2 regions of the Paenibacillus kribbensis genome follow, and region 1 is predicted to be linked to the other one. Evidence: predicted binding sites of a transcription regulator. Region 1 holds the regulator's gene; the other holds the start of a gene.
What was found. Region 1 encodes Rex, which represses fermentation and respiration genes when NADH is low (regulators of the CRP and FNR family bind a similar motif). Its sites were predicted from a motif close to TTGTGAAATATTTCACAA; they were not measured.

Region 1 (15,711 bases):
GCTGGGTATAAATTTGACCGAGGCTCATGACAAGGTCATGCATAAATTTAATACACGTGACGCGAATCGCTGGACCAAAAAGGACACCGATTAGGCGTTTTGTACATATGCTGTACCAAACCGGTTACCCGGAGGTGCAGTGTCATGAAGGTGGAGGAATACGTTCAGAAAGCTTATCAATGCATTTTGCAGAACGATTTTGAGCAGGCCGTGGAATGGTTTGAAAAAGCGATTTCAGCCCAGCCTGATCATGCGGAGCATTATTTCCGGTGTTCGGTTACCTATGCCCGCAGTGGACGTTTGGAGCAGGCGCTCACTTACGCAGAGCACGCGGTTCGTCTGGCTCCACACCAGGATGAATATGTGCTTCATCTGCACGCGCAGCAAGCCAGGCAACTTACGGAGAAGGCCAGAAAGATGCTGGATGTCGACAAAACTACACCACAGCTGCATCGAGATGCAATCTTGCTGTTGGAACAGGCGATTGCCCTTGATCCGCTATGCGGTGATGCATTTATGCTACTCGCGTTGATTTATGACGAATTGAATGAATATAAGCTGGCTGTGCAGGCTGCTCGCGAAGCGGCTGCCTTGTTTCCTCACAATGTACAGCTTGCCAATCTCATGAAGAAGTTATGCCAGCAGATGAATGAACAAATCTAGCATAAATTGATGCATAAGGAGTTGTAGGGATATGTCAGAGCCAATAAAAGTAGCTGTCGTAGGAGCAGCAGGGCGTATGGGCCGTGAGGTTGTTAAGTTGGTTCTTCAGGATGAGGAACTACAGCTTGTGGCTGCAGTGAACAGAACGCACGCCGGCAGTGATGCCGGCCTTCTCGTCGGACTGCCGGAAGCGGGCATCGCTATTGTGGAGGATGTGGAGCAGGCTTTGCTGGATAGCAGGCCCGATGTCATGGTCGATTTTACGGGGCCGCGTTTTGCGTACGCACATACCGCGCTTGCGATCAAGCATGGAGTTCGTCCGGTTATCGGAACTACAGGGTTTACATCCGAACAGATTGATGAACTGGACAAGCAGTGCCGGGAACAGCATATTGGTGGTCTGATTGCGCCTAACTTTTCCATTGGAGTCATCTTGATGATGCGGTTTGCGGCTCAGGCGGCGAAATACTACCCGCATTTGGAAATTATCGAATATCACGGTGACCAAAAATTGGACGCGCCCTCGGGGACGGCCATTAAAACGGCAGAACTGATTGCGGAGCAGCGCCAGGAGCTGCGACAGGGCAACCCGGAAGAGGAGGAATTACTGGAAGGATCACGTGGCGGTTACTATCAGGGCTTTCGTATCCACAGTGTCCGGCTTCCCGGCGTGTTTGCGCAGCAGGAAGTGATATTCGGAGGCTTTGGAGAATCCCTTAAAATCCGTCAGGATTCTTATGAGCGGGCAAGCTATATGCCTGGTGTCAAAATCGGTATTCAAAAGGTTATGGAGCAGCCAGGACTTGTATACGGGTTTGAGCATTACATTGATTAAGAAAAATGCGAATGAATTAACGAACGGAAATATAGAATGAGGCAGGAGGAATTTCGAATGTTAAAGATTGCATTTATAGCGCATGATCGTAAAAAGGATGAAATGGTTAACTTTATAACAGCATATGAGCATGTGTTTACAGAACATCAATTGTATTCAACAGGTACGACAGGTCTGCGCATTATGGAGCAAACGAAGCTTCAAATTCACCGTTTCATGTCAGGGCCGCTTGGGGGAGACCAGCAAATCGGGGCCTTGGTTGCGCAAAACGAAATGGATATGATTATATTCTTGCGTGACCCGTTAATGGCACAGCCGCATGAGCCGGATATTAGCGCGCTGCTGCGTCTGTGTGACGTGCAGGGCATTCCTCTTGCAACCAATGTTGCAACAGCTGAGATACTGGTTAAAGCGCTGGATCGCGGTGATTTTGCGTGGCGTGAGCTGGTACATAAATATAAACCGGGTATTGGCGAGCTGGGTGATATAAAATGACGCTGGATATACTGATTTTTGGAGCACATGCCGACGATGCTGAGATTGGCATGGGAGGCACGATTGCCAAGCATACGGCTGCTGGTTTCAAGGTGGGCGTGTGCGATTTGACAAGAGCCGAAATGTCCTCGAATGGGGATGTGGATACTCGTATGGCAGAGGCTGAGCAGGCATCGAAAGCGCTGGGGCTTGCCGTACGTACGAATCTCGGACTGCCTGACCGTGGATTATATGTGACACCCGAGCATGTAGCTGCAGTTACAGCAGAGATCAGGCGTCATGCTCCGAAAGTCGTATTTGCTCCGTATTGGGAGGATCGGCACCCCGATCATGTGATGTGCAGCAAGCTGGTGGAAGAAGCAGTGTTTAACGCCAAGCTACGACGCTTTATGCCGGAAAAACCTGCGGTGCAGGTGGAGCAATTATATTTTTATTTTATTAATGACATCGGCAGAACGGATCTGGTCGTGGACATTACGGAGCACTATGAAGCCAAGGAGCAATCGCTGTTAAGCTATGCTTCGCAGTTTCAGGCTGCACCGGGCAAGGACACGGTAGCTACGCCGTTAAATCAGGGCTATGTGGAGCGCGTGAAAGCCCGGGATTCTCTGCTCGGTCAGCGCAAGCTGATTCCATATGCAGAGGGCTTTGCGTCCAAAACGCCTCATCTGGTTAAGCTATTCACATAAGTATTTATAAATTTCTTGACATATGAATGCACAGAATCCAACGTAAAAAGGACAGAGATGTGCACTGTATTTGGTGTATCACTATTATTAAAAGTCATTACTGATGAACGGAAGGGGGGCAGCTTAACTTGAATGACAAATTGAAAATTGGAATTACCTGTTATCCATCGCTGGGTGGCTCCGGCGTAGTAGCGACAGAACTGGGCAAGTTGCTGGCCGAGAAGGGGCATGAGGTTCATTTTATTGCCAATAGCATTCCGTTCAGATTAGGCGGGGCATTCCAAAAAAATATATTCTATCATGAGGTTGAGGTTAACGATTATTATGTGTTCAGATACCCGCCTTATGATTTGTCGTTGGCGACAAAAATGGCTCAGGTTGCACAAATGAAGAATTTGGATGTACTTCATGTTCATTATGCCGTACCACATGCGGTATGCGCTTATTTGGCCAAGGAAATGGTCGGCGATCACCTCAAGGTGGTAACCACGCTGCACGGTACGGACATTACGGTGCTGGCGCAGGATGAATCGTTGAAGGACCTGATTCGACTGGCTATTAACAAAAGCGACGCTGTGACCGCAGTGTCCAAGGATTTGATTCGTGAGACGATAGATGCGCTGGAGATTACACGGCCCATTGATTTGACCTACAACTTTGTCGACAAACGGGTGTATTATCCAAGGGATGCGGCTGCGCTGCGGAGAGATTTTGCCCAGCCGGATGAAAAGATCATGATGCATATTTCCAATTTCCGCCCTGTCAAACGGGTGGCAGACGTATTGGATATATTTGCACGAGTACAGGAAAAAGTACCTTCGAAGCTGCTGCTGGTCGGGGAAGGGCCGGACCTTCCAAAAATCCGCTGTAAAATCGAAGATTTAGGCTTACAGGATAAGGTATTCTTTTTGGGTAAGCAGGATGAGATTGCACAGGTCATTTCCATGGCGGATGTGCTGCTGCTTCCTTCGGAAAAAGAAAGCTTTGGGCTGGTTGGACTGGAAGCTATGGCTTGCGGGGTACCGACCGTTGGCTCACAGGCAGGCGGTATACCTGAACTTGTTGTTCATGGAAGTACGGGATATCTTGCTGAAATTGGCAACACCGAGGCGATGGCTGAATATGCAATCGAGCTGTTATCCGATGAAGCGATGGCAGAACGTTTCCGTGAAGCCTGTCTGACACGTGCTCGTACCGTTTTCTGTGATGAACTGATTAGCCGTCAATATGAAGAAATATATTACCGTGTGTTGGGACGCGAGGTGCCGGAGCTTAAACCGATCTGCGTTTAAGGAGGCGGACTCGCGTCCGTTTTTTTATTGAATATTTGCAAAGGGGGAAACCCTGTGAAGACAAATACCTGGCAATATGCGGATCAAGAGATGGCTCTTCATGGCAAAGAGGTCATACATACACTTACGACAGCAGGCCACGAGGCCTACTGGGTTGGCGGCTGTGTACGGGATGAGCTATTAGGCCGCGCTATTCATGACATGGACCTGACCACTTCAGCTGAGCCTGAACAGGTCATAGCCCTGTTCCCTCATGTCATTCCGACAGGAATTCAGCATGGGACGGTTACGGTCATGCAGGGCGGTCATGCATTCGAGGTAACCACATTTCGTACGGAAAGCGGCTACGCTGATCACCGCCGCCCAACGGAGGTTGCTTTTGTGAAGGAGATCCGGGAGGATCTGATGCGCCGTGATTTTACCATGAACGCGATCGCGATGGATGAATATGGAGAGCGAGTGGACCCCTTTGGAGGAGAAGCCGATTTGCGCGCTGCTCTTGTCCGTTGTGTGGGGCGAGCCGAGGAACGGTTTGAGGAGGATGGATTGCGGATGCTGCGTTGCATCCGTTTTGCCTCTGTTTTCCGTTTCCGCATCGCTTTCAACACCTGGAAAGGGATGATAGGGCGCAGAGAAGGACTTCGATATATAGCGATGGAACGCGTGCGAGTCGAACTGGAAAAGATGCTGTCCGGACCGGACCCGCTACGCGGTCTGGACATGCTGAGCCGGAGCGGATTGCTGGCCTGTACAAAGGTGCCGGTTCCCTGGGAGCAATGTGAAGGGGACGCGCTTAGCGGGATCGTGCAGCTGCCAGATGAACTGCGTTGGGGCCTGCTTCTGCTGTCTTGCAGACTAACCTCAGAGGCGGCGGACGAGCTGCTGAGAGCCTGGACCTTCTCCAACGCTGTACGTCTGCGACTGGTTCATCTGCTGGAATGGGAGACTGAGCTAGTCAGCCGTGCTGTTGCAATAGCTGGTGATTCCGCTTCTGAAAAACATGACGACAGCCACGATGAGGCACTCCGCCGCAGCTGGATTCAACTGTTAATTAAGCTGGGACGGGATACCGCTTCAGACTGGCTTGAGGTTTATCAAGTACTGCCTGCTTCATTTCGTGGATTATCGCTGGAGGCAGATCAGCATGTGGCGCGGATGGCAGAATTGGCAAATTCATGGACGAAGCAAGCTGCAGTGATTCGTATTAAGGATTTAAACATTACAGGAAATATACTGGTTCAAGTGATGAATCGACGGGGTGGGCCTTGGCTGGGACAGACGATGGAACGGCTTTTACTGGCTGCCGCCTGCGGAGATATACCGAATGAAACAGAAGCATTGCTTCAGGAAGCGAAACGGGTGACGGAACAGGTGACGAAACAGGAGATAAGTAATGAATAATCATGAAAGATTGTTAGGCATACTGGAGGAGGGGGCATCCGATTATGTATCGGGTGAGGAAATCAGCCGCCGCCTCTCGGTCAGCCGCACGGCCATATGGAAGCAGATTAACAAGCTGCGTGAGCTGGGCTACACCATTGAAGCCTCCTCGCGTCGTGGCTACCGATTGGTGTCCCACCCAGACCGACTGGAGGTTTCCAAGCTGGCACGTGCATTGAATACCGAATCGTTTGGTCAACGTATCGTTATTCTGGATTCGACGGTCTCCACTCAGCAGGATGCCATGCGTTTGGCAGAAGAGGGGGCACCGGAGGGGACCGTAGTGCTGGCGGAGGAGCAGACGGCAGGACGGGGACGTTTGGGTCGGAAGTGGTTTTCACCTCGTGGCAAAGGCGTCTGGATGAGCATTGTGTTGCGTCCCACCCAGCCCCTAGGCTTTACTCCCCAGCTGACACTGCTTACAGGTGTGGCGGTGTGCAGGGCCATTCGTCGGCTGACGGGTGTGGAGGCTGGCATCAAGTGGCCCAATGATCTGCTTATTCATGGCCGCAAAGTGTCCGGTATTCTGCTGGAATCCGCAACAGAGGATCAACGGGTCCGCTATTGTATTGCCGGCATCGGCATTGATGTGAATTTGAATACGGATGATTATCCCGAAGAATTAACTCAGTTGGGAACGTCCTTGAAAATAGAAGCAGAGCGTGAAATTGACCGTACTGAATTGATTGCTGCGGTGCTGGAAGAGATGGAGCAGCTATGCAGGTTGTATGCGGAGCAGGGCTTTCAGCCGATAGCCATGCTGTGGGAGGCTTTATCGGTAACGATAAACCGCAGCGTACGGGCACATACCGGACAAGGGATAGCGGTGGAAGGTACAGCCGTCGGTCTGGACCCATCAGGGGCACTAGTGGTTGAAACGGATCAGGGAGAGCGAATTCAGGTCATTTCAGGCGATATACAATTGTAAGAGCGAATATAGCTGTGAATAGCGCCCACAATCGCTATGTTCCCTGTGCAAAACTTCACGTGAAAAATTGGATGTTTTTTGTTATACTGTGCAGGAGGCGGCATCGGACGGTCCGAGCTGCACTCCAAGGGCACATGCTCTACTTTAGCAAGTTTGTAAAACCATCATAACTTCATTTGAAGGTTACGTTGGATTCTGCTCTGAGCCGAACAGGACCGAGACAGAAGGGACGATCTCAAAATGAGTGTCTTTTTTGGCTGTTCGGACCTTTTAATGACGCACATATGCAGGCGTTCATAAAAGGTTATTTTTTGTGCCAAAAAAAAGATGGAAGGGAGCCATTCGCAATGGCGGGAAAACAAGCACTGAATATTGTGAAAATGAAAAAAATGAAGAAGGAGGGCATTCCGCTCAGTATGCTGACCGCGTATGATTATCCATCGGCTAAAATAGCCGAGGAGGCGGGAATAGACATGATTCTCGTGGGTGATTCACTGGGTAATGTGGTTCTTGGTTACGATTCGACCATTCCCGTGACTTTGGACGATATCGTGTACCACTCCCGTGCGGTAGCAAGAGGCGCGGAGCATACATTTATCGTAGCGGACATGCCTTTTATGACATACCACAGCAGCGTATCGGAAAGCCTTCAGGGCATCCGCCGTCTGATGCAGGAAGGACATGTGCATGCTGTCAAATTGGAAGGCGGAGCGGAAATTTCCGATGTCGTAAAAGCGACTGTTCGGGCAGGTGTACCTGTACTGGGACATATCGGTCTTACACCACAGGCAGTCAATCAGATTGGTGGCTATCGCATTCAAGGTAAGGACGAAGCAGACGCACGTCGGTTGATGGAGGATGCCAAGGCACTGGAGCAGGCGGGAGCCTTTGGCATTGTACTGGAACTGGTGACTGAGGAAGTCGCAACTGCCATTTCCAAAGAACTATCCATTCCGACCATTGGCATTGGCGCTGGACGCGGATGCGACGGCCAGGTACTGGTCTACCACGATCTGATTCAATATGCATCGCCTTATTACAGCAAGCGCTTTGTCAAAACCTATGCCGATGTAGGCGGCTTGATCCGCAGCAGCATTGAGCAATATGTGAGCGATGTGAAGGGACGGGCCTTTCCGGCTGAAGAGCATGTGTTCAGTACGGATGACCGTGTCGTGGAAGCTCTGTACGGTAAGGCGAAAGGGCAATCACAGGAACAAGCTAAGGAAAAGGTGGAATCCCGGTCATGATCATCGTAAGAGAAGTGGCCCAGCTGCGACAGGCTATCGCTGAACGTCGGCAGCTTGGAGCAAATGGAGCAAAAGCGGTAAATGATTCTGCCTCTGTGCAGCAGCAATATAAAGTCGGCTTTGTGCCGACGATGGGATATTTGCATGAAGGCCATGCGAGCTTGATGCAAAAGGCGCGTGAAATGTCGGATACAGTGGTGCTCAGCATTTTCGTCAACCCGATTCAATTTGGACCTAATGAAGATCTGGACAGCTATCCTCGTGATGAAGCACGTGACCTGGAGGTAGCACGGCGTGAGGGCGTGGATATTGTGTTTTTGCCAACTGTAGCAGAAATGTACCCGCAGCCAACCCGAACCAAGATTCACGTATCCGCCTTGACCGAACGCTTGTGCGGCGCTTCACGTCCAGGACATTTTGATGGTGTGACGACGGTGGTGGCCAAGCTGTTTAACATGGTCAATCCTGATCTGGCCTTCTTTGGTATGAAGGACGCGCAGCAGGTTGCTGTGTTACAGCAGATGGTGACCGATCTCAATATGAATGTGACCATTGTGCCTTGCCCGATCGTTCGAGAGGCTGACGGTTTGGCGCTGAGCTCGCGCAATGTGTATTTGAGTGCAGAGCAGCGGGAGCAGGCGCTGGTGCTGTCCAGGTCACTGCGCAAGGTACGTGAAGTGAGCGAGGATGTTGTCCGAAATACGTTTACGATTCGTCAGATACACCAAATGGTGGAGTCCACCATTGCTTCCTCGCCTTTGGCAGACATTGACTACATTGAAATATTAACTTTTCCCGGCTTGGAGCCAATTCTTCCTGAGCAGCGGCTAAGTGATGTTGAAGAGGACATCATTGTAGCGCTGGCTGTGAAATTTGGGAACACCCGACTGATTGACAATATAAGATTACAAAAAGCGGAGGTGCTTTCCCATGTTTAGAACGATGATGAAATCGAAAATTCACCGGGCGACGGTGACTGAAGCCAATCTTAATTATGTGGGGAGTATTACGATTGATGAGGATTTGATGGAGACATCCGATCTGCTGGAAAATGAAAAAGTTCAAATTGTGAATAATAACAACGGAGCGCGGCTGGAAACCTATGTTATCCCTGGACCGCGTGGCAGCGGCGTGATCTGCCTCAACGGTGCGGCAGCGCGTCTGGTGCAGCCTGGTGATACGGTCATTATTATTTCCTACGCTTCGATGTCAAATGAAGAGGCAAAAACATACAAACCGACTGTAGTATTCGTGGATGAGCATAATAAACCAGCTCAGACAGCGAATAAGGAAGTACACGCTACGATCATGTAATGAATGGGAGTGCGGATGAAACCCGCCCTTTAGGCGAAAAATGTGAGTGTACTAATCCATCTTTCGTAAGGGCGGGATGCACATGTTCCAGCATGTATTCGCAGAAATGAACAGCATGTTAGATGATATCGTGAAGCATTACCCATCAGCCCAAGGCTCGCGCAAACAGGAGCTGCTGCAGCATTGGAGTTTGCTGCGGAAAATGAGTGACAGAATTATGGATGAATGGCTGGCCTTTGAGGAAAAAATGGTTTGCCTGCGAGCGGCCGGTTTTTCCGCAGAGTCCGATATGTCTGACACGGAGCTAACCGGAAAGGAACAGCCTGAAAAAGAGCTGCCTGCCTATAATCGGGGACAAGGATATTATCAACTGCTTATGTACCCTGAGGCAATTCAACAGTTCGAGCAGGTATTACAGCATTTTCCGAACAGCTGGCAAAGTCGTATGTATTTAGGAATGGCGTATTTTCAACTGGAGGATACAGCGCAGGCTGTACGCCATTTTGAGCAGGTGCTTGACCTGACTGAGCAGCCGACACTCAAGGCGGCCATCTATAACGCGCTTGGCTGTCTGATGGCCAAACAGGCTGACGTAGAGGCTGCGCAAAAATGTTTTGCTCTCGCGCACCAGCTTGATCCTGCGATGCCCGAGCCCTTGCACAATATGGAAGCCTGTTTGTTCGGTACCGAAATGCTTCGCTACGACAGCTCGATGATGACCTGGATGTAGCTGTTGTCAGACACCGGGTAAGACGATGCATGCCCACCTCCCCAGGCGGCGTGTGCATCGTCTTTTTTGGCTGTCTTAATTTCCAAAAAGGCGATCTTCTGATATGCTGTTATACAGAGTTATTATTTTTTGTATGTGTCAAAAGAAAGGATTAAGCTCGAATGAAATTTGCGGTATTGGATTTTGAAACGACAGGCACCCAGTCCGCGGATGACATCATTCAAGTCGGACTTGCAATTATAGATCATGATAACAGCATTTCCCGTGTTTACGGTTCTTATGTGAACCCTGGCAGGCCCATTCCGCCTTTTATTACGGGGTTGACCGGAATTACAGACGATGACGTCAAGGATGCTCCTGCACTTGAAGAGATGATGATGGAGCTTGTCCCTTTGCTGGATGATGTTGTCCTGGTCGGTCATAATGTGGCATTTGATTTTAATTTTTTGCAAAACGCTTTAGATCGGTGCGGATACCTGCCGTTTAGCGGCAGAATTTTGGATACGATGGATTTTCTGAAGATCATGTTTCCATCGCTCTCCTCCTATCAACTCGGATTTGTTTCTTCTGAGTTCGGGCTGGCTCATGATCGCCCCCATCAAGCAGACAGCGACGCGCTGGCTACGGCTGAGGTGTTCTTAAAGTGTCTGGCTGAGCTTCAAGCGTTACCTTTAATCACGATACAGCGGCTCAGCGATTTGTTTGCAGAGGAAGACAGTGATCTTGGCTGGTTTCTTGACGGGGTGCGTGAAGAGAAAGAGCTTGATCCCATTCAGGATTTGGAGGGGCATCAGTTTTATCGTCAGCTTGCACTGAAGGTGGAGGATTGGACAGAGCTGGCAGCTCCCCGCAGAGAAGATGATCCGAATCCGTTGTCAGGTGTTTCCTTTGAGGAATACATGGATGATGTGCGAGATCAATTGCGATCATCCTTGAGCCAATACGAGGAGCGCGAAGCGCAGGTACAAATGATAGAGGATGTAAATCAGGCGCTGAGTGAAGACAAGCATTTGTTGATCGAGGCAGGTACAGGGACAGGCAAGTCCCTCGGTTATTTGCTTCCATCACTGTATCACAGTGTAAAATATGGACAGCGGGTTACAGTAAGCACGCATACAATCAACCTGCAGGAGCAGTTGCGCGAGCGCGATATTCCGATGCTGACGAAGGTGATTCCGTTTCCGTTCCGGGCTGCCATTTTTAAGGGTCGGGGGCACTATTTGTGTCTGCGCAAGTTTGAACATAAAATAAACAGAAGAGACTTCGCAACACCAAAGGAAGATTTAATAACGGCGGCTCAGATGATCGTCTGGCTGACGCTGACAGAAACCGGTGATGATGAAGAATTGAATCTGAGCAATCGTGGCGGAGATTTTTGGGAAACGGTGGCAAGTGATTCGGAGTCCTGTCTCGGCCGCTCCTGCCCGTGGTTCCGTAAATGCTTTTATCATCGTGCGCGTCATGAGGCGGGAATATCGGATGTGGTTATTACGAATCATTCCAAGCTGTTTACGGATGTCAAGGCAAGCCATCAGCTGTTGCCAAGCTATGAGCATCTGGTCATTGATGAAGCACACCATCTGGAGGAGGTCGCCGGCAAGCATCTGGGCATGCATATGAAATATTTCACACTCGTTCATACGTTGACCAGACTGTTCAAAGACAGCAAGAATGGACAGCTGCCTTCATTGCGTCAGCAGTTGGTGAAGTCTGGTCATGAGAAGTCGGCAGATTGGGCTTCGACCATCGACCAGCTATATCCGCTTGTGCTGGAGGTCAAGGAAACATGGGATTTGCTGAGCGACAAGCTGTTTGGTATGCTGCCGGAGCGAAGTGATGCGACACCGGGTGAAACAGGACAATTTTCTTCTCGTCTCAAGCCGTCGGCCAAGCCTGCCAAGTGGGATCAAGCGTCTGCGCTGGAAAATCAGTTAAATGTCACACTAAGCGAAATTTTGCGCAAGGGTGACAAGCTCATGCTGGACGTAAAGGAAGAATATGATGATTATGCGGCTGACAGCCTTATTACGGATATTACAGGACTGCTCAAGGATTTGGCCGGAATCAAGGAGAATTTGCGTCTCTTTATACGTCTTGATGATGAGACGACCGTCTACTGGCTTGAAGCGAGTGGGCAATTCCGCAGTAAATCATTGCAATTTTATGCAGTGCCTGTAGATGTGAGCCGCCAGCTGAAAGAAATGTTTTTTGACAAAAAAAGAAGCATTATTCTGACTTCAGCCACCTTATCGGTCGATAAATCGTTTCAGTACATGACCGATCAGCTCGGTTTGCAGGAAGCTGCAGATGAGGGACGGCTGATGACTTCGCAGCTCCCGTCGCCCTTTAACTACAGGGATCAGGTGCTGCTGGTCATTCCCCGCGATTTCCCGAGTGTAAAGGGCAGTGTAGGAGATGCGCATTTTGTTAATATGCTTGTCAGCTCGCTAGGCGCGACTGCTCAGGCGACCCGGGGGAGAATGCTCGTTTTGTTTACCTCCTACCGGATGCTCCGGCAAGTGTATGAGCCGCTCAAAGAGGCATTGTCTTCCAGCGACATCACTGTGCTGGGACAGGGTGTAGACAGTGGGAGCCGCAGCAAGCTCACCCGGCGTTTTCAGGATGCCAAGGCTTCTGTATTGCTGGGAACCAGCAGCTTCTGGGAGGGTGTTGATATTCCAGGCGAGGCGCTGACGTGTTTGGCCATCGTCCGTCTGCCGTTTCAACCGCCGAATCACCCGTTGCTGGAGGCGAAAAGCGAGCTGCTGCAGCAGCAGAAGAAAAATCCATTTATGAAGCTGTCTGTTCCACAGGCGGTCATTCGTTTTAAACAGGGATTTGGACGTTTGGTACGTACAGCGAGCGACCACGGGGTCGTCATCGTTTACGATACACGTGTCATCGAATCCTATTACGGAAAGCACTTTTTGTACTCGTTACCGGGACCAAAAATGGAGCATATGCCGACGGAGCAAATGGTGCCCCGCATCTCTGAATGGCTCCAATCCGCCCCGGAGACTGAGGCATAATGGACGGGCATCTAAAAATGTCCGTTACAATTAGGGGGAGCAAGTATGAAATCAGAAAAAATTTCTGAGGCAGTTGTACGGAGGTTGCCCGTATATTTACGCTATCTGAATGCACTGAACAAAAGGGAAGTGGCTACGGTCTCTTCCCAGGATCTGGGGCAAAGGCTGAATTTGAATCCGGCCCAAATCCGAAAGGATCTCGCATACTTTGGAGATTTTGGCCGAAAGGGTATCGGCTATGATGTGACTTATCTGATTGAAAAAATACGTCATATCCTGAAAATTGACCAGCAAATCAACGTTGCATTGGTCGGAGCAGGTAATCTGGGGCAAGCCCTCTCGAATTATAATGCGTACTTAAAAGACAATATGAAAATTGTAGCTGTATTTGATGCTGTTCCAGAGAAGACCGGAACGATGATCAATACGCTGGTCGTTCAGCCAATGGATCAATTGGAAGCGACTGTGAAAGAAAAAAATATTCGGATCGGGATTATTACTGTACCGGATTTCGAAGCGCAACACGTGGCCGACAAGCTGATTGAGTGTGGTATTGAAGCGATCTTGAACTTTGCACCGATCATTCTGAAAACCCCGGACAACATCCGGGTACATACCACAGATTTTACAACCGATTTGCTAAGCCTCGCTTATTATTTAGAGGATGGAAAGGAAGAATCGCAAGATGACAGTGAATAAATGGATGATTAAAAACGGCTCCTTTGCCGTAAACGGACCTGAAGCCGGGGTAATCCATGGCTATATGATTGTGGAGGATAGCCGGATTACTTACATTGGCGAGACTTTGCCTGCGGGAGAGGAAGATACAGAAGCGTTTGACGGCAAAGGCTTGCTCTTTTTACCAGGTCTGATTAATACGCATGGTCATGCGGCGATGTCACTGCTGCGTGGGTATGGCGATGATCTGGCACTTCAAGTATGGCTTCAGGAGAAAATGTGGCCGATGGAAGCCAAATTTACAGCTTCAGATGTATACTGGGGTACTTCCTTGTCTGTGCTGGAAATGCTGAAAGGCGGTACGACGACCTTCCTGGACATGTACGATCATATGGATGAGGTGGCTCGTGTAGCTGAAGAGTCAGGCATTCGTGCGAGTCTGATGCGTGGAGCGATTGGATTATGCTCAGAGGAGGAGCAGCGAATCAAGCTGGCTGAGGCTGTGACTTTTGCGCGTAACTGGCATGGCAAGGCGGATGGTCGCATTACAACAATGATGTCTCCACATGCGCCATACACATGTCCACCTGCATTTATCGAAAAATTTGTACAGGCTGCGCATGATTTGGATTTACCGCTGCACACCCACATGTCCGAGACTATTGCCGAAGTTGAGCAAAACGTACTTGATTATGGCTTGCGTCCAGTTGCACATTTGGATAAGCTCGGCTTTTTCTCCCGTCCTTCGCTTGTTGCCCATGCCGTTCATTTGAACGACGAGGAAATAGCCTTGCTGGCTGAACGTGGTGTAGCGGTTTCCCATAATCCGGGCAGCAACCTGAAGCTGGCAAGTGGTGTAGCAAGAGTGCCTGAGCTGCTGCGTGCAGGGGTTACCGTTTCGCTCGGTACGGATGGTCCTGCCAGCAATAATAATCTGGATATGTTTGAGGAAATGCGCCTGGCTGCTCTCATTCATAAGGGAGTATCCGGTGATCCTACGGCGGTTCCTGCGAATGAAGCACTGCGTCTGGCAACCGAGTACGGCGCGAAGTCGATTGGTTTAAACGAGGTGGGAGTGCTGGCAGCAGGCAACAAGGCTGACTTTATCGCGTTGGATCTGAATCAGGCGCATTTCCTGCCGCGTACGGACCTTATTTCCCATGCTGTATACTCTGCAAGTGCCAAGGATGTGGCCCATGTGTGGGTAGACGGTCGTCAGGTCGTGAAAAACGGTGAGTGCCTGACTATGGACGAGGAACGCATCAAACATGAGGCACAAGCCGCCTTTGAAGGGCTGCTGTCGCGCTAATTCAGGTGTCACATCCCCTTAGAGAGGAAGCACAGGCTTTGAAAAATAAGAAAAAATGGATAGCGGTCGCTATTTTGGCCGTGATACTGATCCTGGTCAGCATGTTCTGGTATTATTCTTACGTTACGCAAGACCAGGTGGCCGAGAGAAATGCCGCTATCATAAAGGCCAAGCAATCGGGTGGTCTGGTCAGCACGACTCGTACATGGAAGTCAGTATGGAGTCAGGTATATTGGGTAGTTCAAGGGAAAAATGCCCAAAATGAAAATATAATGGTGTGGGTTCCCTTTCAAAAAGTGGAGGGACAGCCTAATGTACCTGCCGCAGATAATAGTGGTGTTCATACCGAGCTATTGAAAAACGGAGTCGACGAGGAGAAAATGACGGCAATTATTCAGCAGCAGCTTCCAGATGCAGAGATCGTGAGCCTCCAGCCAAGTGTGTTCAATGGCGAATATGTGTGGCAGCTGTTTTACAATGATGGAAGCCATCATAACTATACCTTTTACCGTTTCTCAGATGGGGGATCGACGGGGGTAAAGTATACATTGCCTAATTACTAGAGTGACGTGGGGAGTGGCTGATGGTAGTTTGAAGGGTTAGGAGCGTTAGGAGCGCCTGGGAGCGCTGCTAGTCCGTTTGATCTTACGATCGCTGTTGCCGCCGGATTTTTTTCGATTAGATTCTTATGGGGAAAATCCGGTGGCAGTATATGCTTCCGAAGCGAGCTTTCTTACAGAAAGCTTTTAGGCGAACGCTTCGCTTCTTCAGATTCAAATGGCCCACTCCGCTGGCTGACCGCCATGGAGTCACTCCAAACACCAGGGAGTTGAGGTAGGAGGGAACGGACGCCGCGCTGCGCTTGTCTCCGTTTTGAGTTTTACATCTGTCACTCTTGTTCCCGGATTTCTCCTCTAAATAGGTTTATTCGAGAAATCTGGAAAGCACCGTCCCACTGCGGATTGGCGAAAATGTAACTTTTATACTCGGTTTATATAGTTTGGAATGATTGAAAGCTAAAAAGACGTAAATGCGATTAAATTCGTATTTACGTCTTTTTAG
Region 2 (15,711 bases), 150 kb from region 1:
ATTTGCAGGCCAAAATTTATCATACAGCTCAGTATTGGAGGAACCATAACCCAAGGCTGTAATATAATTGGAAAGCGCGTCAATCCATACGTATACGACATGCTTCGGATCACCCTTCACTTTAATGCCCCAGTCAAAGGTTGTGCGGGATACTGCCAGATCCTCCAGCCCCGGCTTGATGAAGTTATTAATCATCTCTTTTTTGCGGGATTCCGGCTGGATAAACTGCGGGTTCTCCTCATAAAATTGCAGCAACCGATCAGCATACTTGCTCATACGGAAAAAATAGCATTCTTCCTTGACTAGTTCTACCGGGTGTCCACTATCCGGACTTTTACCTCCAGCTACATTGCCTTCAGCGTCCTTCACCACATCAACCAGTTGAGTTTCGGTGTAGTAAGTCTCGTCAGGAATGCTGTACCAGCCTTCGTATTCTCCCTTGTAAATATCGCCTTGCTTCAGCAAACGATCAAAAATGTCCTGTACGACTGTCTTGTGACGTTCTTCTGTGGTACGGATAAAATCGTCATTGGAAATGTCGAGCTTCCGCCACAGATCTTGAATACCTGCCACGATATCATCAACGAAACGCTGCGGCGTTTTACCGGCTGCACTCGCCTTCTGCTCAATTTTCTGACCATGCTCATCCGTTCCTGTCAAATAACGAACCTCATAGCCTCGCAGCCGCTTGTACCGAGCCATCGCATCACCCGCTACCGTCGTATAAGCATGACCTATATGAAGCTTGTCACTGGGATAATAGATCGGTGTCGTAATGTAAAATGTGTTCTCATGGGACATGTGTATTCCTCCTGTTTTGTTTTCCTGTTACTCCAATTCATGATTTCGACACAAATTGGGCACAAAAAAGACCCCCGCCCCTATGGGACGAGAGTCACCTCACGCGTTACCACCCAAATTCCCTGTATCCTCGCAGACTACAGGCTTCACCAGTCACATCTGACCGCCCATTAACGCTGGATCACGCCTTTCCCTTACAATTGCCCCACGCTTGCACAAAAAACGTTGGCAGATACGCTCGAAAAAGGTTCCTCCAGGACCATATTCAGGCTTCGCTCCAGACCGGTTTGCAGCTAAACCCGGCTCTCTGTACTGGACTCTTACCCTACTCATCCCTTCACAGGAAAACAATATTAACCAAAATATAACCAAATCCACGCAGCGATGTCAAGTCAGCCCCTTCCCGGCATCCTCTCACCGCGGTCAGCCAAACGGTCTTCGCCGGACTTATCTGCCCGCTTTTGGATAGGAGGAACCAAATCTACCCCGCCCGGATGAAAGGGATGGCACTTGGCTATACGCTTGGCGGCCAGCCATGAGCCTTTAAGCGCACCATGCACCTCTACCGCCTCCAACGCGTATGCCGAGCATGTTGGATAAAACCGGCAGGTCGCCGGCTTTAACGGTGAGATATAGGAACGATAAAACTTGATCGGAGCCTGAACCACTCTGCGTGTGGTGATTTTCATTTTAATAGCCCCCGTGGCTGTGAGTGTGACTGCTCGTCTGCCTGAATCCTCCATCAGAATTACTCTCATGATGCCCGTTTTTTTGTTGGCAATTTTTGCAATACCCGAAAATTTCAAATTTGTGCTCAACGATTTGGAACTGATCCGTCGTATCTGTCATCTGCATCGGGCAAAAAGAAATCGGTAATGTTTTTTGACAGCTCAAGCAAATCATATGATGGTGATGATGATGCTCATTACAGCTTACCTTGAACTTCATTCCATCCTCAAAGGATACCTGCTCAAGCACACCCAACTCCTGCATTACACGCAGATTACGATAAACCGTGTCAAAGCTGAGTCCACTATATTTTTTACCCATATATTCATAAACGTCTTTAGGAGACAAATACCCTTCATTCTCGGAAAATAACGTGGCCAGCGTCTTGCGCTGATCTGTAATACGCAGCCCTTGAGCGGACATTGTTGCGATGATTTCGTCCTTTGTCAGCATGCGTTTCACCCTCCCCTGTCTGTAGTTTCAGGTATTCTGATGCAGGCTTAGGCTTGCATTTTTTTATTATACCACGATTAAAGTCAATATTATAAGAGATATTCGCACCTGTGAGTAAGAAAAAGACGTTCTCCAGGACTGCGAACAAATCCGCAGCAGGAGAACGTCTATATTCTGCAAATGACATCTGACTTTTAAACGGTGAATGATGAGACCAATGGTCTAAGCCGGTGAACAGCACCGGTTATTTCATATTAGTTTTTAATAGGCGGCAACGGCATAACAACTACAGAAACCGGCAAGTTGCTTCCTGCCGCTGCAGTGAAATACATCTCTACGCTTTCCTCGATATGACCTGTACGATACAGCACGCTCATCTCATTCGGTGCTTGCACAGAACCATTCGTTGGAATACCCACAACCTGATTGTTTACCATCGCATAACCGGCATATTCACCACCACGCGGGTTGAAAGCAATCAGGGAATACGGTGCTACATGGTCCAGCTTAACTTTATAGACGACACCAAAGTTACCGGCATTGGAAGCAGAAGAGCCGTCCAGACCGTCAGTACCCAGCAGGTTCGGGTCTACTTTATTGTCGCCAAGAACGATACGCTGAGCTGTTTTACCAACCTCTTCCGTATAATTGAGCGAGATATCGGAATTCGCATACGTTCCACGGTTATGAATGCCGTCCTTTGGCAGTTTTGCCAGAGTAGGCAGTGCAGTCAACGGATCTGCATTTGCATCTAAGACAACAACCGTGTATTGAATAGGTTGATCCGTATACAAGTCGGACAAGAGAGAAATGACCTGTTTTTGCTTAATTTTTTGCGCATTCAAATCCTGTAAAATAACACGGCTTTCGCCCGGATTCAGAACTGTGCTGGAGCGTTTGCTTCCATCCAACATGGATTGAAAGTAGCGTTGAATCGAAACCTTACCCGCAGCTGTCGCAAACTCAGATGGACCAGCAAAACCGGAATTTTCGACATTTATATTGGCAGGCGTAATATTATTGTTGGTTGCAATAACGTACATTTTTACATCTCTGCCCGTTTCATTCACATGATGGACGAGTATACGCGTGCTGCCTGATCCCGTTTCCTGATACACGATGCCGTCCTGGAATACCCGTTCCGGACTGTTGGCACGGATCAAAAGACGTGGTGAAGACGTACTCGTCACTGGAATGGTAGCCATAGTAGGCACCTGACTGCCGTCTGCACTATATTTATCACCATAAGGAGTAAAAATTTTGTTGAAATCATCTTCATTGTAGAGCAGTTCATTTGTAATTTTAATCGTCTGGCTTACAGTACCTGTTGCACCATGCTTGTCAGTGACGGTCAATGTAATGGTCACGTCACCCGGTTCGAAAAATGCCAGTTTCTTGTTTACCCAATCACGCTTGGTGATCGCATTTTCATCATCCGTACTCAGATCCGTAATCGTGATTTTTTCACCCATTTTGTATTCTTTTTTATCTGTTGTAAACAGAGCAACCGGCGGCTGATTCGGCGGTTTCACCGTAATCGTAACCGAGTATGGATCACTCCAGTTCCCTGCGGAGTCAAGAACGGAATAGGTAACTACATATGTACCTGGCTCCTGAAACACGTCCTGCTTGCCTTCCCAACGTTGATTCACAATCGGAAGACCTGTAGGAGAAGATTCCTTCGTTAAATACGTAACTTGGGTTTCACCTGCATAGATATCTTTTTGCTGAACCGTGAAGGAAGCTTTAGGCTTCTGATTCAAATCCATGATAACCTGTTTAGTTGTATTATTCACAGTATAAGGAATATTTAAGGCCTGTGTAATAGAGGTCAATGGGACCATAAAAACGTTCTTTTGTTGGAAAGCCGGGCCCTTCATTTGTCTAGCTTCACCATTAACGGTGTAAACCTTGCTGTCCGTCTTGAAGCGCAACACGTTTGTTCCTTGGGTGATTACAGTTTCTTTGGTTGCAGTGTCATAACTAAACTGTAATCCGACGCGGCTGACAAGTGAACGGATAGCTACATAGGAAACGCCGTCCTTGACTGTCATAGGCTGAGTCGCCGTGTATACCTGTCCGTTCTGTTCCATTTTTGCGCTGTTCAAATACAAAATCAATTGATTTGCGCCCATGGATGTTGGAGAGCCGCCAGGATTGGTGATCGTTCCATCCCCGTATACATCACTGGATACGTTTGATCCGTTGGTTGTATCCGTAGGCAAGCCAGACAATGGATCATTGGTTACGCCTGTATTATCAGACGTTGTCGTGCTGTTTGGTGTTCCCGTGCTATCTTGACCTCCGCTGCTATTCTGAACGCCAGATTCTGCGACATTGGCTTGAGCCTGCTGTCCGCTAACCGAATCGGTAGATTGAACGGTTGTTGTTGTTGCTTCTGCTCCTACAGGGGCTACTGCGGCCACCTGAGCTACCGCAAGCGCGGTGAGCATGGTCCACTTCTTGAAATTCATTGTCTGTCTCCTTCTATCCCAAATTATTATCATTCCCGTAAAAAGTCATACTATTAGACGCGGCAGTTACCAAAAAGTTGCTGGGAATTTTTCTTAATATGAAAATAAAAAACCTCCTCCTGCGAATTCAAAAATTCAACAAAAAAAAACCGCCGCCATCTAATCTGATGTGCAGCGGCTTTATAACAGTAAGTAGCTTGGGAGCCATCCTCATTATGACAGGCGACAAACAGCGTTCTTCTCTGCAGTCTCCAGACGACCCTCTTCAATGAGTCGATAAGCACGTTGAACTTCTTCTTCAGTAGGGGACGGAACCCCTTCCAGCGGATACGCCTTGCCGAGCATTTCCCATTTGTATACACCCATTTGGTGATAAGGCAAAATCTCGAACTTTTCGACTCCGTTCAACGTTCCGATAAACCGACCCAAATTCAATAGATCTTGCTCGTCATCATGAATGCCTGGCACAAATACGTGTCTAATCCACATTTTACGCCCTTGTTCAGATAACCAGCGTGCTGTTTTTAACATACGGTCATTGGACTTGCCTGTGAGCTTAATATGCTTGTCGTTGTCAATATGCTTAATGTCCAGAAGCACCAAGTCCGTTACGTTCAGCAAATCTTGGATACGGTCCGCGTCATTAAAACCGTTACTGTCCAGCGTCGTGTGCAAATTCCAGCGACGCTTCACTTCCGTGAACAGCTCTGCTACAAAATGAGCTTGCAATGTCGGTTCTCCACCGGATACGGTCAAACCGCCTCCTGAAGATCGGTAGTAGGCTAAATACGGTTCTATTTCAGCCAATACCTCCTCCAGTGTCATCGGATTACCTTCATTTAAAGCCCAGGTGTCCGGATTATGACAATATTGACATTTCAACAAGCATCCTTGCATAAAAAGCACGAAGCGGATGCCGGGACCATCGACGGTCCCGAAGGTTTCCAATGAGTGTATATGACCTTTCAACATGTTGCATCATCCTTCCCGCATCCGCTATGCGTGCGTCGTTTGTAATATATGATAGGTTAAGCCTAATTACATCGTACCGTGGAATGTACGGTTAATAACATCCAGCTGTTGTTCACGAGTCAGCTTGATGAAGTTAACGGCATAGCCCGATACACGAATCGTAAGCTGTGGATAATTTTCTGGGTGTTCCATGGCATCCAGCAGTTGCTCACGAGCAAATACGTTGACGTTCAAATGATGCGCATGGCTTCCGAAGTAGCCGTCCATCATCGAAACGAGGTTCGTTTTGCGTGTTTCTTCTTCCTTACCCAGTGCTTTAGGCACGATGGAGAAAGTATTCGAAATACCGTCCAGACTGTGCTCATAAGGCAGCTTGGCTACGGAACTCAGAGATGCCAAAGCACCTTTTTTGTCACGGCCATGCATTGGGTTCGCACCTGGCGCAAACGGTTCGCCTGCTTTACGTCCATCCGGTGTTGTACCTGTTTTCTTACCGTACACCACGTTGGAAGTAATGGTCAGGACAGATTGAGTAGGAAGAGCATTCCGATAAGCTTTGTGCTTGCGAATCATACTCATAAAGGTCTCTACCAGTTCTACTGCGATGGTATCTACACGATCATCGTTGTTACCATAGCAAGGGTATTCACCTTCGATTTCAAAATCAACAGCAATCCCTTTTTCATTACGGATTGGTTTTACTTTTGCAAATTTAATAGCGCTCAAGGAATCAGTTGCTACTGACAGACCAGCAATACCACAAGCCATGGTACGAAGAATATCACGGTCATGCAGCGCCATTTCAATGCGTTCGTAGCTGTATTTATCATGCATGTAGTGAATCACATTCAGTGTGTTCATATACAGTTTTGCCAGCCATTCCATCATAGGTTTGAAGCGGCTCAACACTTCTTCATAATCCAGCACTTCGCTTGTAATGGCTGGGAATTCAGGCCCTACTTGAACGCCGGATTTTTCATCCTTACCACCGTTAATGGCATACAACAGAGCTTTAGCCAAGTTGGCGCGAGCACCAAAGAATTGCATTTGTTTACCGATTTTCATGGCGGATACACAACAAGCAATACCATAATCATCGCCATAGATTGGACGCATCAGATCGTCATTTTCATATTGAATGGAGCTTGTTTCAATAGAAACTTTTGCACAATATTTTTTGAACCCTTCAGGCAATTGTTCTGACCATAGCACAGTCAAGTTAGGTTCTGGAGCAGGCCCCAAGTTGTACAGCGTATGCAAGAAGCGGAAGCTGTTTTTGGTAACACGAGTTTCTCCAGTGACAGACATACCACCAATAGATTCTGTTACCCATGTTGGGTCTCCACTGAACAGTTCATTATAGTCAGGTGTGCGCAGGAATTTAACAATACGCAGCTTCATGACAAAATGATCGACCAATTCTTGAGCTTGTTCTTCTGTCAGCGCGTTTTCTTCAAGATCACGTTGAGTATAAATATCAAGGAACGAAGATACACGTCCCAGGGACATTGCTGCGCCATTTTGTTCTTTGATCGCTGCGAGGTAGCCAAAATATACCCATTGGAAAGCTTCTTTCGCATTGTTAGCTGGTTTTGAAATATCAAAGCCATGTTCAGCAGCCATTTGTTTCAATTCATTCAAAGCACGAATTTGTTCGGAAATTTCTTCGCGCAGACGAATTACGTCCTCTTCCATAGCGTCAACTTCAAGGCTTTTCAGTTGAAGCTTTTTATCTTGGATCAGGAAGTCTACTCCATACAGAGCTACACGACGGTAGTCACCGATAATCCGACCACGACCGTATGCATCTGGCAAGCCAGTAATAATACCAGCTTTACGAGCTGCTCTCATCTCATCCGTGTAGGCATCAAACACACCTTGGTTGTGCGTTTTACGGATATGCGTGAATATATCAATAATGCTTTCAGGCACTTCAAAGCCATAGGCTTTACATGCGTCAATCATCATCCGAATTCCGCCGAACGGTTGCAAGGAACGCTTGAATGGTGCATCTGTTTGCACACCAACAATTTGTTCTTTATCCCGGTCCAGATAACCCGGCTTATGTGAAGTAATAGTAGATGGCGTATTCACGTCTACATCAAGTACACCGCCGTTTGCCAGCTCTTTTTTAGTAAGATCAGATACAATATCCCACAGTGCAGTTGTGTTGGCAGTAGGGCCAACCAGGAACTCTTCAGTACCTACATAAGGTGAAATATTGGTTTGGATAAAATCGTTAACGTTGACTTCTTTCATCCATTTGCCTTTTTTAAAACCTCTCCAGCCAGCTTGTTGTCCTTGTAAATCTCTCTCAATCACCGACATGTAAATCCCTCCAAATTGTTTGGTCTTCCGGGTTTGTGATTTTTTTCACTATTTTATCCCGGCCTTTTCACCGATGCCTTAGCTCAGTGTCGGGACCTTTCTTACACTCTTATTGTAGAATAATGACAGAGTGCAGTATGTGACATAAATCACAATATGAGTGATTTATGTCACTTTATTTTTCCCTTGCTCCCGCCTGATCCTGTAAACTTCTCACTCACCTCCCTTCCCAAGCCAACAGGCCCTCTATCAAAGAGAGCCTGTAGTGGTATTGAATAGGAAAATGCTTGTTACAAGCCTCTTCATACCTATTATATTATTGGTCAAAACGTCCGTAGAAGGCATTGCGGTATACATCAGCCAATTCAGTAACCAGCGGCAGCTTCGGATTCGCAGTTGTACATTGATCCTCAAAAGCGCGGTCAGCCAAATAATCTACACGTGCTTCAAAATCCTTCGGATCGAAACCGAGTTGCTGGAACGATTCCTCGATACCGAGTGTTTTGTTCATCTTACGGATCGCTTCGATCAGGCTGTTAACTCCTTCTTCCGTGGTGCGAGCAGGCAATCCCAGTATGCGAGCAATCTCCGCATAGCGCTCATCCGCAACAAAATGCGAATATTTAGGGAACGAAGCGAATTTTGTCGGTTTTTTCGCATTGTAGCGAATGACGTGCGGCATCAAGATCGCATTCGTGCGACCATGCGCTGTATGGTACTGTCCGCCCCATTTGTGCGCAAGACTGTGGTTAATACCCAAGAATGCATTGGCAAACGCCATCCCTGCGAGCGTGGAAGCATTATGCATTTTTTCGCGAGCCAGCTTATCACCAGTCAGAGCTGATTGCTCCAGGTATTGGAATACCAATTGAATGGCTTTAATGGCCAGACCGTCTGTGTAGTCATTTGCCATTACGGACACGTAAGCCTCAATGGCGTGTGTCAGAACGTCCATACCTGTATCCGCTACAGCTGTTTTAGGCAGCGAATATACAAACACAGGGTCAATAATTGCCACATCCGGGGTCAACTCATAGTCAGCCAGCGGGTACTTCGTGTTGCCCAGGTTTTTGTCTGTAATTACCGCGAAAGAAGTAACTTCCGAACCTGTACCCGAGGTTGTAGGAATGGCTACGAATTGTGCTTTTTGGCCCAGACGTGGGTACTTGTAAATCCGTTTGCGAATATCCATGAATTTTTGTTTCAGGTTGTTGAAATCTGTATCTGGATATTCATAGAACAACCACATGCCCTTCGCAGCATCCATTGGGGAACCGCCGCCCAGTGCGATAATGCAATCCGGTTGGAAACGTCTCATCATTTCAGTACCGCGTTCTACCGTAACTGTCGATGGATCTGGCTCTACTTCAGAGAAGACCTCGATCGCTACTGGTGTTTGGCGTTGGTGCAAATAATGAATGACGCGATCCACATAGCCAAGCTTCACCATCATAGGGTCTGTGACAATAGCTACACGTGTGATGTCAGGCATTTTAGCAAGATACTGAGTCGAATTTTTTTCAAAATAAACTTTGGAAGGTACTTTGAACCATTGCATATTCACCGTCCGTTTCGCCACCCTTTTCACGTTAATCAAATTGACTGCCGATACGTTCGACGAAGTTGAGTTACGTCCGTACGAACCGCAACCGAGCGTCAACGATGGAAGGTTGGTGTTGTAGATGTCACCGATCGCACCATGCGTGGAAGGTGAATTTACAATGATACGGCCTGTTTGCAAACGGTTTGCGAACCGGGCAATAACGTCCTCATCGTTCGAATGAATAGCGGACGAGTGACCCATGCCCCCGAACTCTACGACTTCAGCAGCGCGTTGAATACCTTGTTCAGCATTTTTTACTTTATAGCAAGCCAGTACAGGACTCAATTTTTCCGCGGACAATGGGTATTTTGTTCCTACCCCTTCAATCTCAGCGACCAAAATTTTGGTTCCTGCCGGTACGGTGATACCGCTCATTTCAGCAATTTTTACAGCGGACTGTCCGACGATAGCCGGGTTCACTGCACATTTCTCTACATTCATAGCTCCTTGAGTGAGCTTAGCTGCTTCTTCTTTATTTACAAAGTAGCAACCGTTAGCGATCATCAATTTTTTCACTTGCTCGAAGATCGGCTCTTCGATAATAACCGCTTGCTCGGAAGCACAGATCATACCGTTATCAAAAGATTTCGAGAGGATCAGATCGTTCACAGCCTGCTTGATGTCCGCTGTTTTTTCAATGAAGCAAGGCACGTTACCAGGACCTACGCCCAGAGCAGGTTTACCGCAGCTATATGCCGCCTTAACCATGCCTGATCCACCAGTTGCCAGAATCAGTGCCACATCCGGGTGATTCATAAGTGAATTTGTCTTATCCATCGAAGGAGCTTCAATCCATTGAATACAGTCAGCAGGAGCCCCGTGTTTAACGGCTGCTTCAAGCAAGACGCGGGCTGCTTCCGCACTACACGATTGAGCGGATGGATGGAAGCCGAAAATGATTGGGTTACGTGTTTTAATGGCAATCAACGCTTTGAACATGGTAGTCGAAGTCGGGTTTGTCACTGGAGTAATCCCCATAATGACGCCGACTGGCTCAGCTATTTTTTGAAAACTGTCAAAATCATTATCTTCAATGACACCGACGGTTTTTTCATTTTTGATGCTATGGTAGACATATTCTGTTGCAAACATGTTTTTAGTGATTTTGTCCTCGTACACACCGCGTCCTGTTTCTTCAACAGCCAGCTTCGCCAGGTACATGTGTTTATCCATCCCTGCGAGTGCCATAGCTTGTACGATTTCGTCAATCTGTTCCTGATTCATACTCATGAAAGCTTGCTGTGCCCGGTTCGCCCGGTCAATCAGCGTTTGAATATACTGCTCTGCGCTTTGCTCTTTTTGGATAACCTCGTTTTTAACAGCCATTTCCCTCATCCTCCTGTTATCTCGTGTACTTTCTCTTGTTCACGCACTGATCGTAACACAGCTTTCCAAGATATTTTGTGATTTTTTTCACAATCTATTTAAAATTTTATTTTTGTAGTGAATTAAATCACAAAGTTTGCAAATCTGCCACTTTTCCCCCCACTTCTTGCCCCAAAAACGCATTGCACAGGTATATAATAAATTTGAATTGATCAAGTTGCAGATAAAAAAACATAGGAAACAAAGGGGAAATGGACGATGAGAAACCCTGCAAACGTAATGGAAGCTCACGGTAACACCTGTTGCTTCTCGGAGGCCAGCTTCAACCGGCTGCAAGTGATGATGAAAGATCGAGTCATGCCAGAAAGCTCGCATTTGTTTTGGGAAGGAGATACAGCAGATAAGCTGTTTTATATCAAACGCGGACGCGTGAAAGTGACAAAAACAACGGATGAGGGTAAGGAACTTATTTTATATATGTATCAAAGCGGCGATCTTGTGGGTCAAGCTGATCCATTTTTCGGAACTAAACATTCCTTTTCTGCTGAGGTTCTGGAAGACAGCGATATTGGTGTAATTGATCATACAGACCTGGAGCTGCTCATTTGCCAGCATTGCGATTTTGCCATTGACTTTATGAAATGGATGGGGTCGCATCACCGAATTACTCAGACCAAGTTCCGCGATCTGATGATGTACGGTAAGCCCGGAGCTCTCTGCTCAACACTTATTCGGTTATGCAACACCTATGGCGAGCCTCACGGTGATCATATCCTGATTCATAAAAAAATTACGCATACTGACCTTTCCAATATGATCGGTGCCACCCGAGAAAGCGTAAACCGGATGCTAAGCGATCTGCGTAAGAAAAATGCAGTTGAATATGATAACGGCATGATTGTTGTCAAAGATTTGGAAATGCTGCAAAGCGTATGTCATTGTGAATTGTGCCCACGTGAGATTTGCCGAATTTAGTTAATCTTGTCTAAACAAACGGGAGTGTTTATGCCATCCTGGCTATAGAACACTCCCTCATTTTATTTCCTCTTCTCACCAAAAAGCAACTAACGATATGCCTTCTTGATCCATCCCACCTTTAGAACTGAAAGCACAGGTAACTTAAATTCCCCATTTCATAGCTTCTATGAATGACCCTGGCCTTGTTCGCTGGATTACCACTCCCCATTGCAATAAACAAAGGCACAAAGTGCTCTGCTCTTGGTACCGCCTGACGGGCATACGGCCCTTCACTTTCGTAGCGATCCAAAGCCTCTATATCCCCAAGTTGCACCTTGTCTATAATCCAGTCATCAAAATCAATGGCCCAAGGCTCTGTTGTCGTTGCTCCCCATTGGACGATGCGCAGATTATGGACGGTTACACCACTGCCAATGACCAGAATATCCTGTTCCCCCAGTCCGCGCAGCACTTCACCAATAGCATATTGTGCTTTGGGCGAGAGATATGGATTTACAGAAATCTGAACGACCGGGATGTCTGCCTCAGGATACATACGGTGCAATAGTGTCCAAGACCCATGATCCAGTCCTCTTACCTGATCAGTTTGTACGTCAATGCCCTTTTGCTCATATAATTCTTTCAGCTTATTTGCCAGTTCTATCGAACCATGTGCAGGATATTTCACCTCGTACAGTTCCGGCGGGAAGCCGCCAAAATCATAAATCGTTTCATATACGTCATCCATCGAGCTGATTGTCAATACCTGCGTCTCCCAATGGGCAGTGAAAATAACAATAGCCTTGGGACGAATACTCTTCCCTAATCGCTCCAAGAAAGCAGTATAGTCAGTCTGTTCAATAGCAAGCATCGGCGACCCGTGGGCCAAAAATAAAGCTGGTGTCATACGGAGATCTCCTTATCATTCATCGATTTATTTTTCTCAATAAGTAACTTTATGTAAGTCATAATACATAAGTAACAAGGTTATGTCAATCAAGAGTTTTGCATATACTTAAAGATCAACAATTGTTAAATAAAGATTGATATAGGTATAAAGTCATAGTAATATATAACTAATAAATTTTTAAAAATTTCACCACACTTCGATATAAAGGACTGGTTTCTATGGAGATACATACTGCTAATTGCCCAAAATGTGGTTCTGTTTTCCGTCGAAATCTTAGAAACCTGTGCAACACCTGTATTCAGGAGGAAAATGTATTCTTCGACCGCTGCTCCAATTATTTATGGAAGCACCCAGCTACGCACACCCGCCAGCTCAGTGCTGCAACCGGAACACCCATGAATTTGCTCACAGATTGGGTAAGAGCAGGCAAGTTTCCCTCTACATACAGCCAGCTTGATTATCCTTGCGAGTCCTGCCAATCCCCCATTTATGCAGGAAGACTGTGCCATTCATGTCTAGGTACATTTCGTACAGCCGCACTGGACATTCAAACTCGTATCCCACGCCGTACGGCAACCGGATTATTTTCAATTGCCGAACGCGTCAGAAGTTTTTAAGCGTACTAACTCATCTATATTGATCATTGCGGTATAGCGGAAAATAGCCCTTACATACAAAATAAAAACAGCCTTTTTCTAGGAAAAGGCTGTTTTGCTATGAAAAACGCTTATTTAGTTTGGTGCTCATCTAATCCATTCTTCAGCCCAAAATTGAATCTGCTCCATTACTGGCTGAAGTGCACGGCCTTTGGTTGTAAGCTCGTATTCAATGCGGACAGGAGTTTCCGGGTATACATGACGCGTAAGAATTCCTTCATTTTCCAAGTCTTTCATCCGCTCTGATAACATTTTGTCACTCATTGTGGGAATCAGATTGGAAATATCCTTAAACCGCTTGGGACCGCTCATCATAGATTGAATAATCAATCCGTTCCAGCGCTTTCCCAGACATGAAAAGGCGGTTTCAAAACGCGGACACATTTTTGTAAATTGCGGTTGACCCTCCAAATTTTTCACCTTCTTTTGCATTTCGGTTTGATAAGGCTTTCCTTTTGTTAGTATATATCATTTTAGCATACTTTATCCCGAAAGAAAACACTTTCTTCTTAAATTAATACTTGCTCCGATAAAGTTGCCATGACCAAAGCTGATTATACAACAACAACAGCAACTGGTATATGTCTAAATCGTTAAATGAAAAGACAGGCGGAATCTCTTGGGATTCTGCCTGTCGATCTTTTCATTATTAAACTTATTGAGACATGATGAATGTCTTTATACCAGCACTCCACCGAGAGGTCTTATCGCCTCGCTTTTACCATATATTGGGTTGATTATACCTGTCGAGCAGGCCCAACGTATGCTATTGGCAATGACCTTCAATATATCAGGCTGGTAATAGGTCGGATATGTTTCATGTCCGGGACGGAAATAAAATATTTTGCCGCTGCCTCGACGGAAAGTACATCCGGTTCTGAATACCTCGCCGCCTTCAAAGTTACTAACAAATATCAGTTCATCCGGCGTAGGAATATCAAAGAACTCCCCATACATCTCTTCATGCTCCAACAAAATTTTGGAATTTACTCCTTCTGTAATGGGGTGTGACGGATTTACGGACCAGATAATCTCCTGTTCGCCTGCAACTCTCCATTTCAGATCACAACTGGTTCCCATCAGAGCTTTGAATGGCTTGGAAAAGTGACCCGAGTGCAGAACGATCAAGCCCATGCCATCCTGTACTCGTTTTACAACACGAGCTGTAACCTCATCACTTACCTGATCGTGGGCTTTATGCCCCCACCACAGCAGCACATCTGTGGAATTCAGGACTTCCTCTCCCAAACCATGCTCAGCATCATCATGCAGAGTAGCCGTTCGAATAACAAATTCCTCACCGGCCAGGCCGGCTGCCAATGCCTTGTGTATCCCGTCAGGATACACCTGTTTTGCCTCATCATTCAGCTTCTCATTCAGAAATTCATTCCAAATGGTGACGTTAATCATCCACATTTCCCCCTATTAGGTTAGACCCACCACATCTCGCTCAGCGGCTCTTCAATTAGAACCTGACGAAGATTGTGAACGGCCTTAGTAAAGCCTTCCTCTACAGACATCAGACCATCTTCATGCTCAATGCTTACCACATAATCGTAACCTACCAGACGGAGAGCACTGATGATATCCGCCCAGGTTTTAACATCATGTCCATAGCCGACGGTACGGAACTGCCATGCGCGATCCAGCATATTGGTATATTCCTGCATATCGGTAAGTCCGTATTTATTCACATTGATCGGATCAATCGTCGTATCCTTGGCATGAAAATGATGAATGGCTCCTGCCCGGCCTAAAATTTGAACTGCCTGCACCGGATCAATGCCCTGCCACCACATATGACTCGGGTCCAGATTGGCACCAATGACCTCCCCGACCGCTTCACGCAGACGAAGCAAGGTTGCGGGCGTATGAACCGAAAAGCCCCCGTGTAGCTCCAGTCCAATTTTTACATGGTGATCTGCTGCAAATTTCCCCGCCTCACTCCAATAAGGAATAATTTTGTTCTCCCATTGCCACTTTAGCACTTCCTGAAAATCATTAGGCCACGGAGCTACCGGCCAGTTCGGATACTTCGCATCCTCATGATCACCTGGACAGCCAGAAAAAGTGTTGACAACGGGAACTTCCAGCTTTTCAGCCAATTGAACGGTTTTATGAAACGTTTCATGGTCTGCCTGAGCCAAGTGTTTTTGCGGGTGAAGAGGGTTGCCATGGCAGCTAAGCGCACTAATCGTGAGTCCCCGGGACTCTACTGCTTTTTTGAAGTTTTTGAGCGCCGTTTCATTGGCCAGCAGTTCATCTGGCTTGCAGTGTTTATCTCCCGGATTGCCGCCTGTACCGATTTCTACAGCATCCAGTCCTTGGGAAGCTACATAATCCAGCGCTTCCTCCAGTGAGCGTCCGCCGAACAACACCATGAATACTCCAAGTTTCAAAAGAAATCCCTCCCTGTATCATATGTGAAAAAAGCGACTTTAATCAAAATAAACCGCCTTCCCCGTACGTGCCGATTCATAAATGGCTTCCAGAATTTCAGTG

Region 2: adhE (bifunctional acetaldehyde-CoA/alcohol dehydrogenase) is a predicted target of Rex. The motif match lies at 10,762-10,779, and genes of this name have one in related genera.

The regions. Positions count from the first base shown of each region.
Region 1 covers NZ_CP020028.1:2,346,049-2,361,759, forward strand. The annotation lists gene B4V02_RS10625 (nucleotide pyrophosphohydrolase) at 1-94, shown strand, start outside; gene B4V02_RS10630 (tetratricopeptide repeat protein) at 145-663, shown strand; gene dapB (4-hydroxy-tetrahydrodipicolinate reductase) at 695-1,498, shown strand; gene mgsA (methylglyoxal synthase) at 1,556-1,993, shown strand; gene bshB1 (bacillithiol biosynthesis deacetylase BshB1) at 1,990-2,682, shown strand; gene bshA (N-acetyl-alpha-D-glucosaminyl L-malate synthase BshA) at 2,811-3,974, shown strand; gene B4V02_RS10655 (CCA tRNA nucleotidyltransferase) at 4,029-5,375, shown strand; gene B4V02_RS10660 (biotin--[acetyl-CoA-carboxylase] ligase) at 5,368-6,342, shown strand; gene panB (3-methyl-2-oxobutanoate hydroxymethyltransferase) at 6,690-7,589, shown strand; gene panC (pantoate--beta-alanine ligase) at 7,586-8,527, shown strand; gene panD (aspartate 1-decarboxylase) at 8,520-8,903, shown strand; gene B4V02_RS10680 (tetratricopeptide repeat protein) at 8,986-9,633, shown strand; gene dinG (ATP-dependent DNA helicase DinG) at 9,795-12,662, shown strand; gene B4V02_RS10690 (redox-sensing transcriptional repressor Rex) at 12,708-13,361, shown strand; gene B4V02_RS10695 (amidohydrolase) at 13,348-14,649, shown strand; gene B4V02_RS10700 (cell wall elongation regulator TseB-like domain-containing protein) at 14,688-15,212, shown strand.
Region 2 covers NZ_CP020028.1:2,197,652-2,213,362, reverse strand. The annotation lists gene metG (methionine--tRNA ligase) at 1-801, opposite strand, end outside; gene yidD (membrane protein insertion efficiency factor YidD) at 1,194-1,490, opposite strand; gene B4V02_RS09895 (Fur family transcriptional regulator) at 1,492-1,983, opposite strand; gene B4V02_RS09890 (copper amine oxidase N-terminal domain-containing protein) at 2,238-4,457, opposite strand; gene pflA (pyruvate formate-lyase-activating protein) at 4,671-5,429, opposite strand; gene pflB (formate C-acetyltransferase) at 5,496-7,757, opposite strand; gene adhE (bifunctional acetaldehyde-CoA/alcohol dehydrogenase) at 8,074-10,686, opposite strand; gene B4V02_RS09870 (Crp/Fnr family transcriptional regulator) at 10,945-11,661, shown strand; gene B4V02_RS09865 (DODA-type extradiol aromatic ring-opening family dioxygenase) at 11,783-12,550, opposite strand; gene B4V02_RS09855 (winged helix-turn-helix transcriptional regulator) at 13,297-13,641, opposite strand; gene B4V02_RS09850 (ThuA domain-containing protein) at 13,888-14,619, opposite strand; gene B4V02_RS09845 (sugar phosphate isomerase/epimerase family protein) at 14,640-15,608, opposite strand; gene B4V02_RS09840 (Gfo/Idh/MocA family protein) at 15,648-15,711, opposite strand, start outside.